2 regions of the Nostoc sp. TCL26-01 genome follow, and region 1 is predicted to be linked to the other one. Evidence: riboswitches for the same ligand, from Rfam matches in the RefSeq annotation. Region 1 holds a riboswitch; the other holds the start of a gene.
The links. Region 1 has a riboswitch for cyclic di-AMP ahead of FD725_RS03045 (universal stress protein). Riboswitches for the same ligand answer to the same signal wherever they lie in the genome.
Positions count from the first base shown of each region.

Region 2: it holds a riboswitch for cyclic di-AMP, as region 1 does, so the genes downstream of both, FD725_RS01115 (hypothetical protein) here and FD725_RS03045 (universal stress protein) in region 1, are expected to answer to the same signal.

Region 1 covers NZ_CP040297.1:728,732-733,968, reverse strand. Annotated here, with positions in the region: gene FD725_RS03055 (ABC transporter substrate-binding protein) at 1-630, shown strand, start outside; gene FD725_RS03050 (ABC transporter ATP-binding protein) at 738-1,574, shown strand; cyclic di-AMP (ydaO/yuaA leader) riboswitch at 1,592-1,807, shown strand; gene FD725_RS03045 (universal stress protein) at 1,937-2,581, shown strand; gene FD725_RS03040 (SLC13 family permease) at 2,698-4,035, shown strand; gene FD725_RS03035 (hypothetical protein) at 4,180-4,785, shown strand; gene FD725_RS03030 (OmpA family protein) at 4,908-5,237, shown strand, end outside.
Region 2 covers NZ_CP040297.1:276,940-282,176, forward strand. Annotated here, with positions in the region: gene FD725_RS01105 (DUF1194 domain-containing protein) at 1-484, opposite strand, end outside; gene FD725_RS01110 (alpha/beta fold hydrolase) at 938-1,846, opposite strand; gene FD725_RS01115 (hypothetical protein) at 2,112-2,354, opposite strand; cyclic di-AMP (ydaO/yuaA leader) riboswitch at 2,556-2,767, opposite strand; gene FD725_RS01120 (hypothetical protein) at 2,781-2,963, shown strand; gene FD725_RS01125 (sulfite exporter TauE/SafE family protein) at 2,970-3,341, opposite strand; gene FD725_RS01130 (acetamidase/formamidase family protein) at 3,366-4,331, opposite strand; gene FD725_RS01135 (COP23 domain-containing protein) at 4,574-5,140, shown strand.

The DNA.
Region 1 (5,237 bases):
CTAGGACATCCAGATAGATTGTTGGGTGTTATGGAATCCTTCATAGAAAAATATCCCAAAACCTATCGTTCCTTGGTGAAAGCCATGATCGAAGCCTGTCAGTATTGTAGCAAACCCGAAAATCGCCAAGAAGTTGCTGAATTACTCACCGACCGTTCATTTACAGGTGCAAAACCCAAAAAACTAGGCGCACCCCTCACCAAGTTGACAGCCCCAGGAATTATTGGTGCATACAACTACGGAGGATTTGATGGCAAAGATCGCACCATCACGGCAGCAGATACGACAATTTTCTATGATATTCCCGACACCTTACCTAAACAACCAGCCGAACACTCAACATTTTTATGGAGATCCAGGAGTCTGTGGTTAATGACTCAAGCCGCCCGTTGGGGACAGATTAAGGAATTCCCTAAAAATGCCAATCAACTAGCCGAAAAAGGCTGGAGAACAGATTTATATCGAGAGATAGCCTCAGAAATGGGCATTGAGTGTCCCAAGGATGATTACAAAGTTGAGCCTGCCGAAGTATTTATAGATAATAAAGGTTTTGATCCTAGTGATCCCGTTGGTTATCTCAATAGTTTCGCCATTAGGGCTAATGCTCCTACTCGTTTTTTCTTGTCTTGAAAATAGGGTTTAGAGGCTATAAGCTAGTATTTTTCCTCAAAAATCATCTTGCTTCTACACCTCTAAATCCTTTAGTTAATAGTGCTAATTTTTTAGGAGCATTTGATATGGAATATACACCGTTAGTAGTAGATACTCAACAAAAAGTCATGTCCCGCCATAACTTTTTAGAAATTGAAAATTTAGTCAAGTCTTATCCCACACCAGATAAAAGTAACTTCGTGGTTTTAGATGGTGTGAATTTAACAATTGGTGAAGACGAGTTTATTTCTGTGATTGGGCATTCTGGCTGCGGTAAATCAACTTTGTTAAAAATTGTAGCGGGTTTAGAAAAAGCTACCTCCGGCTCAGTAAAGTTAGATGGGAAAGAAATCCGTCAACCAGGAGCTGAAAGGATGATGGTATTTCAAAACTATTCCCTATTACCTTGGTTAACTGTCAGAGAAAATATCCGTCTCGCTGTAGATGAAGTGTTAAAAAATGCTAAACGTTCCGAAAAAATTAGCATTGTGAACGAACACTTGGCGATGGTAAACTTGACGGCGGCAGCAGATAAATATCCTGATGAAATTTCTGGAGGTATGAAACAAAGAGTAGGCATTGCTAGAGCCTTAGCAATTCGTCCAAAAATGCTGCTGATGGATGAACCTTTTGGCGCATTGGATGCTTTAACAAGAGGTAAATTGCAAAGGCAAGTATTAGATATTTGGGAAAATCATCGCCAAGCAGTAATGATGATTACCCACGATGTCGATGAAGCGATTTATATGAGCGATCGCATCGTTTTAATGACTAATGGGCCAGCTGCTAATATTGGAGAAATATTAGAAGTACCATTTCCTCATCCACGTGATAGATCGGCAATGCGAAACACCAAAGAATATTTTGAACTTCGCAACCACGCCCTCAATTTCCTCGACAAATATTTTACCCAAGAAGAGTAAAATAGACTATGATTTCTTTTAGTGGGTAGCCTAATTCAAATTCAATTTTGATGAGTTTGAAACGGAGGAACCAAATTATGGGGCGCATCTTGCTGAGAGTAGAGATTTAAGTTTCACTCATTACTCAAAACTCATCACCGGCTAAACGCCGCGCTACCGCTAACAGCACTCAACAAGAGAGACACCTTCCAGTCTTAGCCCGTCAGCTAACTCCGTCGGCAATGGAAGGAACCCCCAAGACTTTGGCTTGCATACCAGTTGTTATTGGGGTTTCCTTGCGGATATGATTGTCCGTCTCTACCCTGCTTCTCATTGATTGTTCGTTAAGCTTAGGAGAAGTTAAAGCTGTGAAAGTTAAGCCAATGTTAGCCCGCTTACAAAGCGCGATGGGACGTGATGATTTAATTGACAAAATGATATTGTTACCAGAACCAAGAAAACTGTTAACAAAAAAGGTGCAAACAACAACGTCAATTAACTTAATTGTTGGTTATGATGCTTCTCCTAACAGTCATACTGCACTTGATATCGCATTTTGGATTGCCCATCAAACAAGACTAGCTACAAATGAACAAGTGACAGTCCAAGCTGTTTATGTAGTAGAAGAAGCGTCACAGCCTGATTATTCTAACGTTTTGCATTTTACCAAACGCTTACCGACACTGGAGTGTCAAGTTAGCGAAGTCACTAAGTCTATCACATCTGTTTTAACTCCATCAAAACTAGCAAGAATAAAGTCATATCTCCAAACAGAAACAATCACACCTCTGCAAGAAGCAGATAGAATTCTTTGGCAAGCACGCAGTTTAGCTGAAGAATGGCAAGGTTCTTTCAAATCTCATTTGCGGTTTGGCTGTGTGAGTACAGAACTGAAAAAAGTGGCAGAATCGGAATCTGCTGATATCCTATTTTTAGGATGTCAATCTGTGTATCATCCTCTCATTGCAGCCTTTGGTGCTAATTTCCCTTGTGCCGTCATCGGTATTCCCAATTGCATAGATGAATAAACCACATATAGGATTTCAGAAATTATTCTTCTGAAATAAAATGTGCAAATTCAGCCACCTATACTTAGGTGGTTTTTTTCGCTATTATGCAACCAAACAAATTGTGAGAGGTTAGTGTGGAAAATTGGCAAGCGATTCTGAGTGCGATCGCATTTATCGGGGTGATCATCTTAGTCATGACAGAATGGGTACATCTCACCGTTGCTGCTTTACTGGGAGCATTATTACTAGTATTTACCAACGTCATGACTTTGCAGGAGGCTGTTGGTTACATCGGTAATAGTCACGGTACAATAGGTCTATTCTTTGGTGTAATGGTGTTAGTCAGAGCATTTGAGCCTACCAAAATATTTGATTATATCGCCACTCAAATAGTCCTACTTGCTAAAGGTGATGGTAAACGTCTACTACTGGGTATTGTCGCTCTTGTAACTCCCATTTGTGCAGTTTTACCCAACGCCACTACTGTAATGTTATTAGCACCACTAATTCCCCCAATGGCACAGGAAGTAGGAGTAAATTTTGTTCCTTTATTAATCTTAATGGTGTTTGTTGCCAATAGCGCCGGGCTATTAACATTAGTTGGTGATCCTGCTACTTTTATTGTCGGTGATGCTGTTAACATCAGTTTTATAGAGTATCTCCAAAAATTAAGTTTAGGCGGTGTTATTGCTGTGGTGACAGTCACAGCGACGCTACCATTTTTATTCCGCAAAATTTGGCATACCAAACTAGAAAATCTCGAAGAATTGCCACATCCCCAAATTAATCATCCACGAGTTTTAACGCTTGGGGCTTTTATCATCGCTTTCGTGCTGCTATTTTTTGTCATTGGTGAATCTTTGCCATTTCCCATTTCCCCAGCTGCGGTGGCTTTGTTAGGTGCAGCCTTGGCTTTATTGCTATCTCATCAAAGTAAAATTGATTCAGTCAACAATATTTTACGTGATGTAGATTGGAGTACATTGATATTTTTTATGAGTATCTTTGTGTTGATTGGCGGCTTAGAGAAAACAGGGATAATTAGTAGTCTGTCAGGAATATTATCAGTTGTTCTTGGTAAAAATATTATTTTAGGTTCTCTAGTTTTATTATTTTTTGTGGGTATACTATCTAGCGTCGTCCCCAATATTCCGTTAGTGGTGGGGATGGTTCCTTTACTGAAACAATATATCGTCACCGTAGGATTAGCACCAGCCGAAGTTTTAGCACAAGACTTTCAAGGGCAATTTCCCCCAGAGGTATTGCCATTATTTTATGCCATGATGTTTGGCGCTACCTTGGGAGGAAATGGCACACTCGTCGGTGCGTCTTCTAACATTGTGGCGGCGGGAATTTCTGAACAACATGGACGACGGATTTCTTTTAAAACTTTTCTTCATTATGGCATTCCCATCACAATCCTACAGCTAATAACCTCAGCATTATATGTGTTGATTAGGTTCTTAATCTAACAGCACATTATAGGAAATATTATTTATTTCAATAGAAAATTACATATTCTTATGATTTAAGGAGTGTATGGTTGCATACCATGCTCTAAAATGCTGATATTGGGTCAAAATATCAATATTCAGCATTCATCAGGATTGTCAATTATGAACTTACCAGAAGAATATAGTGCTAATAACACAGTAGAGATAGAAAACGGGAGTATAAACTCGGCTATAAATCTACAGCAAACTCATAACAGTATAAGTGAAATTAATAACTTAGATAAAATTCGAGATATTCTCTTTGGCAACCAAATGCGGGAGTTGGAAAAGAGGTTTACTCGTTTAGAAGAACGGATGGTAAAAGAATTCTCTCATGTACGGGATGAAGCAAAGCAACGTTTAGATGCCGTAGAAATATATGTAACAAAAGAAATTGAAGCTTTAGGAGAACTTTTGAAAAATGAACAAATAGAGCGCGAATCTGAGTTAAAAGTAATTACTGAAGAATATAAATTTATCAATACATCTCTAGAAAAGAAACTGGTACATTTTGCCGAACAAACTATTAATAATCAACGTAATTTACGTGAGCAAATCCTAAACCAATCGAAAAACTTGCAAGATGAGATTAGACAAAAGTATGAAGAAATAAATAGTTTAATTGAAAAAGAGACTCAAGAAATCCGTCATGACAAAACTGACCGTGCTAATTTAGCATCCCTCTTTACAGAACTTGCTTTTCGATTAAATAAAGAAAATAATTCTTGAACAATATTAACTAATTATATTACAAGCAACTATCTCAGTTTTTTAGGCTGAGAAAATTCACCTAACCAACCATAAAAAAACAGACTATCTCAATATAAATTGTGTATTGGGGGAGAGTATTTATGAATAATAATTCAAGAGAGCCAAGCAGTAAAATATACCCTCTAATTAATAAAAACGCTAAAGTTGATGACGAATTAGATAGACTGCGGAGTTTGTTATTAGGAATTGAGCCAGCAAAATTGCAGCAACTTTATGAGTTATTAGAGAATCCTCAAATCCGCCCAGAAGATATTAGTCGTCTACTACCAGAAGCCGTAACTTTAAGATACCAGCAAGATAAACAGTTAATTACAGCAATGGTTTCTACAGTGGAGGAAGCAATTCAAGCTTCTGTTCAGCAAGACGAAAATATCCTTTCAGAGGCATTTTATCCAGTTATTGTGCCTGCG
Region 2 (5,237 bases), 450 kb from region 1:
GAACACCATCACCAGATACGTCAATAACTTGACGTGTGCCATCAAAGTCGTTGTTGAAGAACAGGGGTGTGGCAAAGTTGATGGCAGAACCAGGCGCAGTATTATCATCGAAAGGACGTGTAGTTGCCGCAATAGCAGTAGCAAAGCTTTGTGAAGCTGCTAGGCTATCAATTAGAGTCCAACCGATAGATTGCTGTTGTTGATTTCCACTAGACCAATAGATGAGGTTAACAGCAATCTTACCTAGTTTTCCTTTGGAGATAAAATCGTCGAACAGCTCGGCACTGTTGAAAGCATCTACATAGCCTTGTTTTTGCAAGTTGAACTCAGTCGTATCTATACTGCCAGATACATCAACTAGCAAAGATAGTTCTAAATCGACGGGAGTAAGAGTAGCAGCATTCGCACTAGTGGATATGGCTAGAGCCGATAAAGTGCAAGTTGCTGCTGTGAGTGTCGCCTGGAAAATACGAGATGTTTTCATAAAATAATCTTGATTTGTTGTGCTTAACTGTCCATTCAGGAGCCAAATTTGAGCCTGACAGATAACTTGCTTCTGAAGCTTTGTACAAAGTCTTTTACCTAAGATTTTTGTGGCAGACACGCACACAAACCTTAAGTAAAGCCATTTATAGCCATCAGTAAAGCTTTACTCTGTGTTTACCTCAAATGCATATTTTGGAGATTACCGTTAATTTACTTATGGCGCTAGTATCACAACGATACATTTACAAAAAAAATATATTGTAATTTTACTTACGTAATAGCTCAAACCCATATCCAATCAAGGTTGTATCGTTATTTTTAGAGCAATATCTCAATTTGCCGCACCAGAAATTCTTGTGTAATTTTACGGTTACTTTAAGAAAAATTTACAGTTATCTGGTCATATTTAGGTAAAAAACCGCAACAATAGTCAGTGATTCAGTCAAGGTAATCAAAACTTAGCAACAAAAGGAGCGATCGCTCGCACAAATTCCCCGGTAGACTCATAAGGTAAAACATTGCGTCCCGGTATCTTCACCCCATGACCTTGTGGTAAACAAGCCAGATAATCAGCTAAAGTGTCGTCAGGTGTTTCTGTTTTACCTTCTTTACTGATACTTGATGCTGATTCACCCATGACTACCAATGTGGGTTGTTTAATAGCTGCGATTAAATTTGTATAATCCTGTCGCCAAAATCCCGCTAAAAATGAAAATACAGCGTGGCGACTAGAGATATTTGCCGCACCTGCAACTAAAGTATCTAGCCATTCTGCATCAACAGTATCTGCTTGAGCAAACAAGCGCTGTGTAGAAAAAGAACGCAGGAATTTTGGTGTCCGTGCATAGCGATAAAAGGCATTACCAACAGGAGAATTAAAGATATTCCAAGCGATTTTTTGTTGACTTTTGGATGATGGTTTTGTGATTACTGGCCAAGTTGGTGGTCCTGAAAGTATCAACCCAGCAATTAAGTTTAATTCCAGTTGAACTAATTCAATCGCTACCGGGAACAAAGCGCCTTGGACTATAACAATCACTGGCTTTTTGACTACATTTTGTAAAAAGTAATGTAATTGTTCTGCCCAATCTTTAGGTGTATAAGCCACATGAGGTTGATCACTTGCACCACACCCCAACAGATCAGGGACATAAATCAGACGCTGATCTTCTGCTTTTAACCATTCATGACAAAAGCGTTGCCAAAATTTTCCTGATAAGCCTACACCAATGGGATGAATGAGTAGTAAAGGGATTGGTTCAGGAGTAGAGTTTTTAGGTTGATAAACTTGATAGGCACAGCGATACTTATGCCAATTATAAAACTGTGTGCGTACTGAATTTATAATATTTGTTTGCATAAATTAAAGTTGTATAGGACTCCTATTTGATTTTTGAATAAAATTAAGTATTTGTAGTGGCGTGGCAAGGCTAAAGTTTTGCATTAGAACTATCTGTTTCTTGGGGTTTAAAAATCGGATAAAGATGTTTAAGTTGGACATTACCCTGATTTTCCATCTTTTACATTGCAACATTTTAGTCTAGACACGCCAGTACCTAATTTTTAGAAATCAAATATGAGTTCTATATTTAGGATATTGCTAAATTACTGGATGATTTGATTTCCTAAATTTCTTCGGTAATATTCACTAATTCGTGACTACACTTCATCAACTCATAAAGATCATAGGCATATAAATCTTCTTGGTTAGGTTCATGACTGTGACTAGCAGCTACAATCGGATCACCATAACCATTAGTTTTACCAATTAATAACAGTTTTTTACCTGCATACTCGCCAATTAACTTAAACTTATGCTCTGGTAAAAAGTTAACATCACTAAAAGAATTACGATTTTGAATAGACATTTTTCCTCCTAATCTGTTCAGAATTGTTTTGACAAGTAAGCACGTTTAAGCTACGCAAAAACTTTAATACCTATGACACATATAGGTATATTTTTTGGCAGACTGTAAAGTCTTTGTTTCCAGTATCGCGGGTAAAACGATGAGCAAACATACCAGCCAAGGATACTGACGACAAGCATTAGTTGTAAAAATGCTGATCGTTCAATCTCCTCTCAATGCCTACGAAGTTAGCTGACGGGCTAGGACTGAGAGATGTCCTTCTCTTAATTGCTTTAAAGCCTAGAGTGAAAAAATTATCTTTTACACTTGAGCTTTGATGGGAGATACGCCCCTAACTTGGTTCCTCCGTTCCTGGTTTACCCTTATACACGCTATGGTGTCAGGATAAACGTGGGATTAGGCAGACTAACTTAAATATTCTCTGCAATGTTATCGCGTTATGGTAAAATTGGACAAGTTGGTAAACAAAAAGATATAATTTGGAACCAGATTCTTCAATACCTTCGCCAAATCGAAAAAGTCTTAATTCGTAGTACTGGGCTTCCCTGCACTCAACCCGACCTACAAAAAATGGCGCAGGTATTTCCCAATACTATACTTTATACGTAAGTTCTGTTAACGTACTAACAAATATCTAAAACCAATTAATAATAAAAATATGCCATAAAGCTTTTTCATGGTTTCACTGGTAATAAATGGTTGAGTAGCAAACATAGCTCCAAATAAGTTACCAATTAATAAACCTACAGCAATAATCACAGCATATTTAAAATTAATATTGCCACTGCGATAGTAAACTGCTGCTCCTAACAGTCCAATGGGTAAAATTTGCGCAGCGATAGAAGTACCAGTGGCAAATTTTTGATCAAGACCTATTAATAGTACCATTGCTGGAACCATGATAGCCCCACCACCAATACCAAACATTCCGCCTGCGACACCAGCTACCAAACCAATTAACAACAGTTGCCAGAGTAAATTAGACATACAAAATTGTGAGTTTTTCTTTAACTATAAACTTATTTTAGATGACAAAATTGCTTTAGATAGCAAACCATGAATTCCTTTATGGGGGCTATTGACAACTTGCGTGATGTGAAAATTGACAGCTAAACTGCACAAAACATAAGCATCTTCTGGGGACAAATTTGCAAACTTTGTTAAAAAATCAATCATGTTTTGGAGTGCCAGTTCTAAAGCCGCATCTAAAGTTGGGGCAAAACCCATTGTGATAATATCAGTTGCTGTGTCGGCAATGGGTGTGACAAAATGCAAATCTTTGCGGAGTTTTAACTGAATCCGACCATTCATAGAAGTTTCAATGGCTGTAACATTCACTTCTCCATCTCCTTGAGCTGAATGTCCATCACCAATAGAAAATAATGCACCTGGGACAAAAACAGGCAAAAATATTCTAGAGCCTGCTTGGAGTTCACGGTTATCAATGTTACCACCATAATTGCCAGGGGGAACGGATGAACGAGCATTTTCTGGGGTGGCAACTCCCAGAATACCAAAAAAAGGCTTGAGAGGAATTTTAATGCCGCTATTCACAGGAAATTCAGTCAGTTGGTTGACTAAATCGAGAGTGATAAATCGCAAAGCGGGTTGAGTAAATTGATGAGGTAAAGCTCCCCAACCTGAGCGAATAGCATTAAATCCTATGGGTAAACTAGGAGCGATCGCTTCTAATCTTACCTCTACAACATCCCCTGGTTCTGCGTCCCTTACATAAATTGGCCCGGTTAGTAAATGTGGCCCAGCCGCAATTTTTCTTTCTGGAGGTAGATTTTGGCAGATATCCAGAAATTCTGGGGTGAGAAACTCTCTTGGTGCTTTGTCGTAAATGTAGTAACCAGTGTATGTTTCTACATCAATTGTGTCACCTGAATCTACAGTCAGTGATGGTTCTAGGAGATGAGAAAAACCTCCTAAATGTACAGTTGACTTGGTAGCTTTTAAAATATGGTGAGTCATCGCCGCTATGTTTAATTGTTCGGTGTGATTGCTTTGTCTAAACTCACCCTACACATACTGTTACACTTATCAATCATGATAGTGATAAATTTAACAGAATTAGCAGACTTCAACCCCCTAGTTTTGCTGAAAATCTAGATAAATATGGTAATTTCAGAACATATATGAAAAAGATAATCCGAAATATATCGGTTTGCGTTTGTAGCTTGGCGTATTTACTTTGTCTTAATTAAGTTGTATTTATGAACCTGGAGACATCTAGTCAAGTCTTAACATGGGGTACGAGAGTTTTTGGTGTGGGGGTGCTAACTACCTTTGTTACAGCAACTATGCTCAATCAACCAAGCTACGGGGGAAGTCCTACCTTTGTTTGCGATAAGAGCCAATATCAGGGAGCATCTGTACCCACAACCTTTGTTTTCACCCAAGATAACCGGAAAATACCGCTAGTTTATTGGGTTTCTAGTTATTTTTCGGGTTTATCACCGGAGAAACGATGTCAGCAGGTATCTTACAGATTTCAGAGAAATTATGATAACGGGACTCTGAGATTTATCAAAACAGGTATTCTCAACAGACTACCTGTTGTGTGCGCCACTGCGGAAAAAAACGCTACTTGCACAAATAAGAATTTATTATTCACCCTCAAACGTGGTAGCAATCCCGACGCTACTGCACGCCAATTATTTGATCGCCAAGCTCTGGCTTCTGGAATCGCCACTAATCAAAGTAGTGGTAATACAGATAACGATCCTGTAAATATAGATTTTGAGGCTTTTCTATATTTTGCGCCATCTCAAAATAAGTAAGTGGGTGCATCATCACAAAAGCGATCGCTTTTATCGGGGAAGTGCGTTAGAGATAGATTACCGGAGGCGATGACCTCCGGTCGGGCGTAGCCCATCG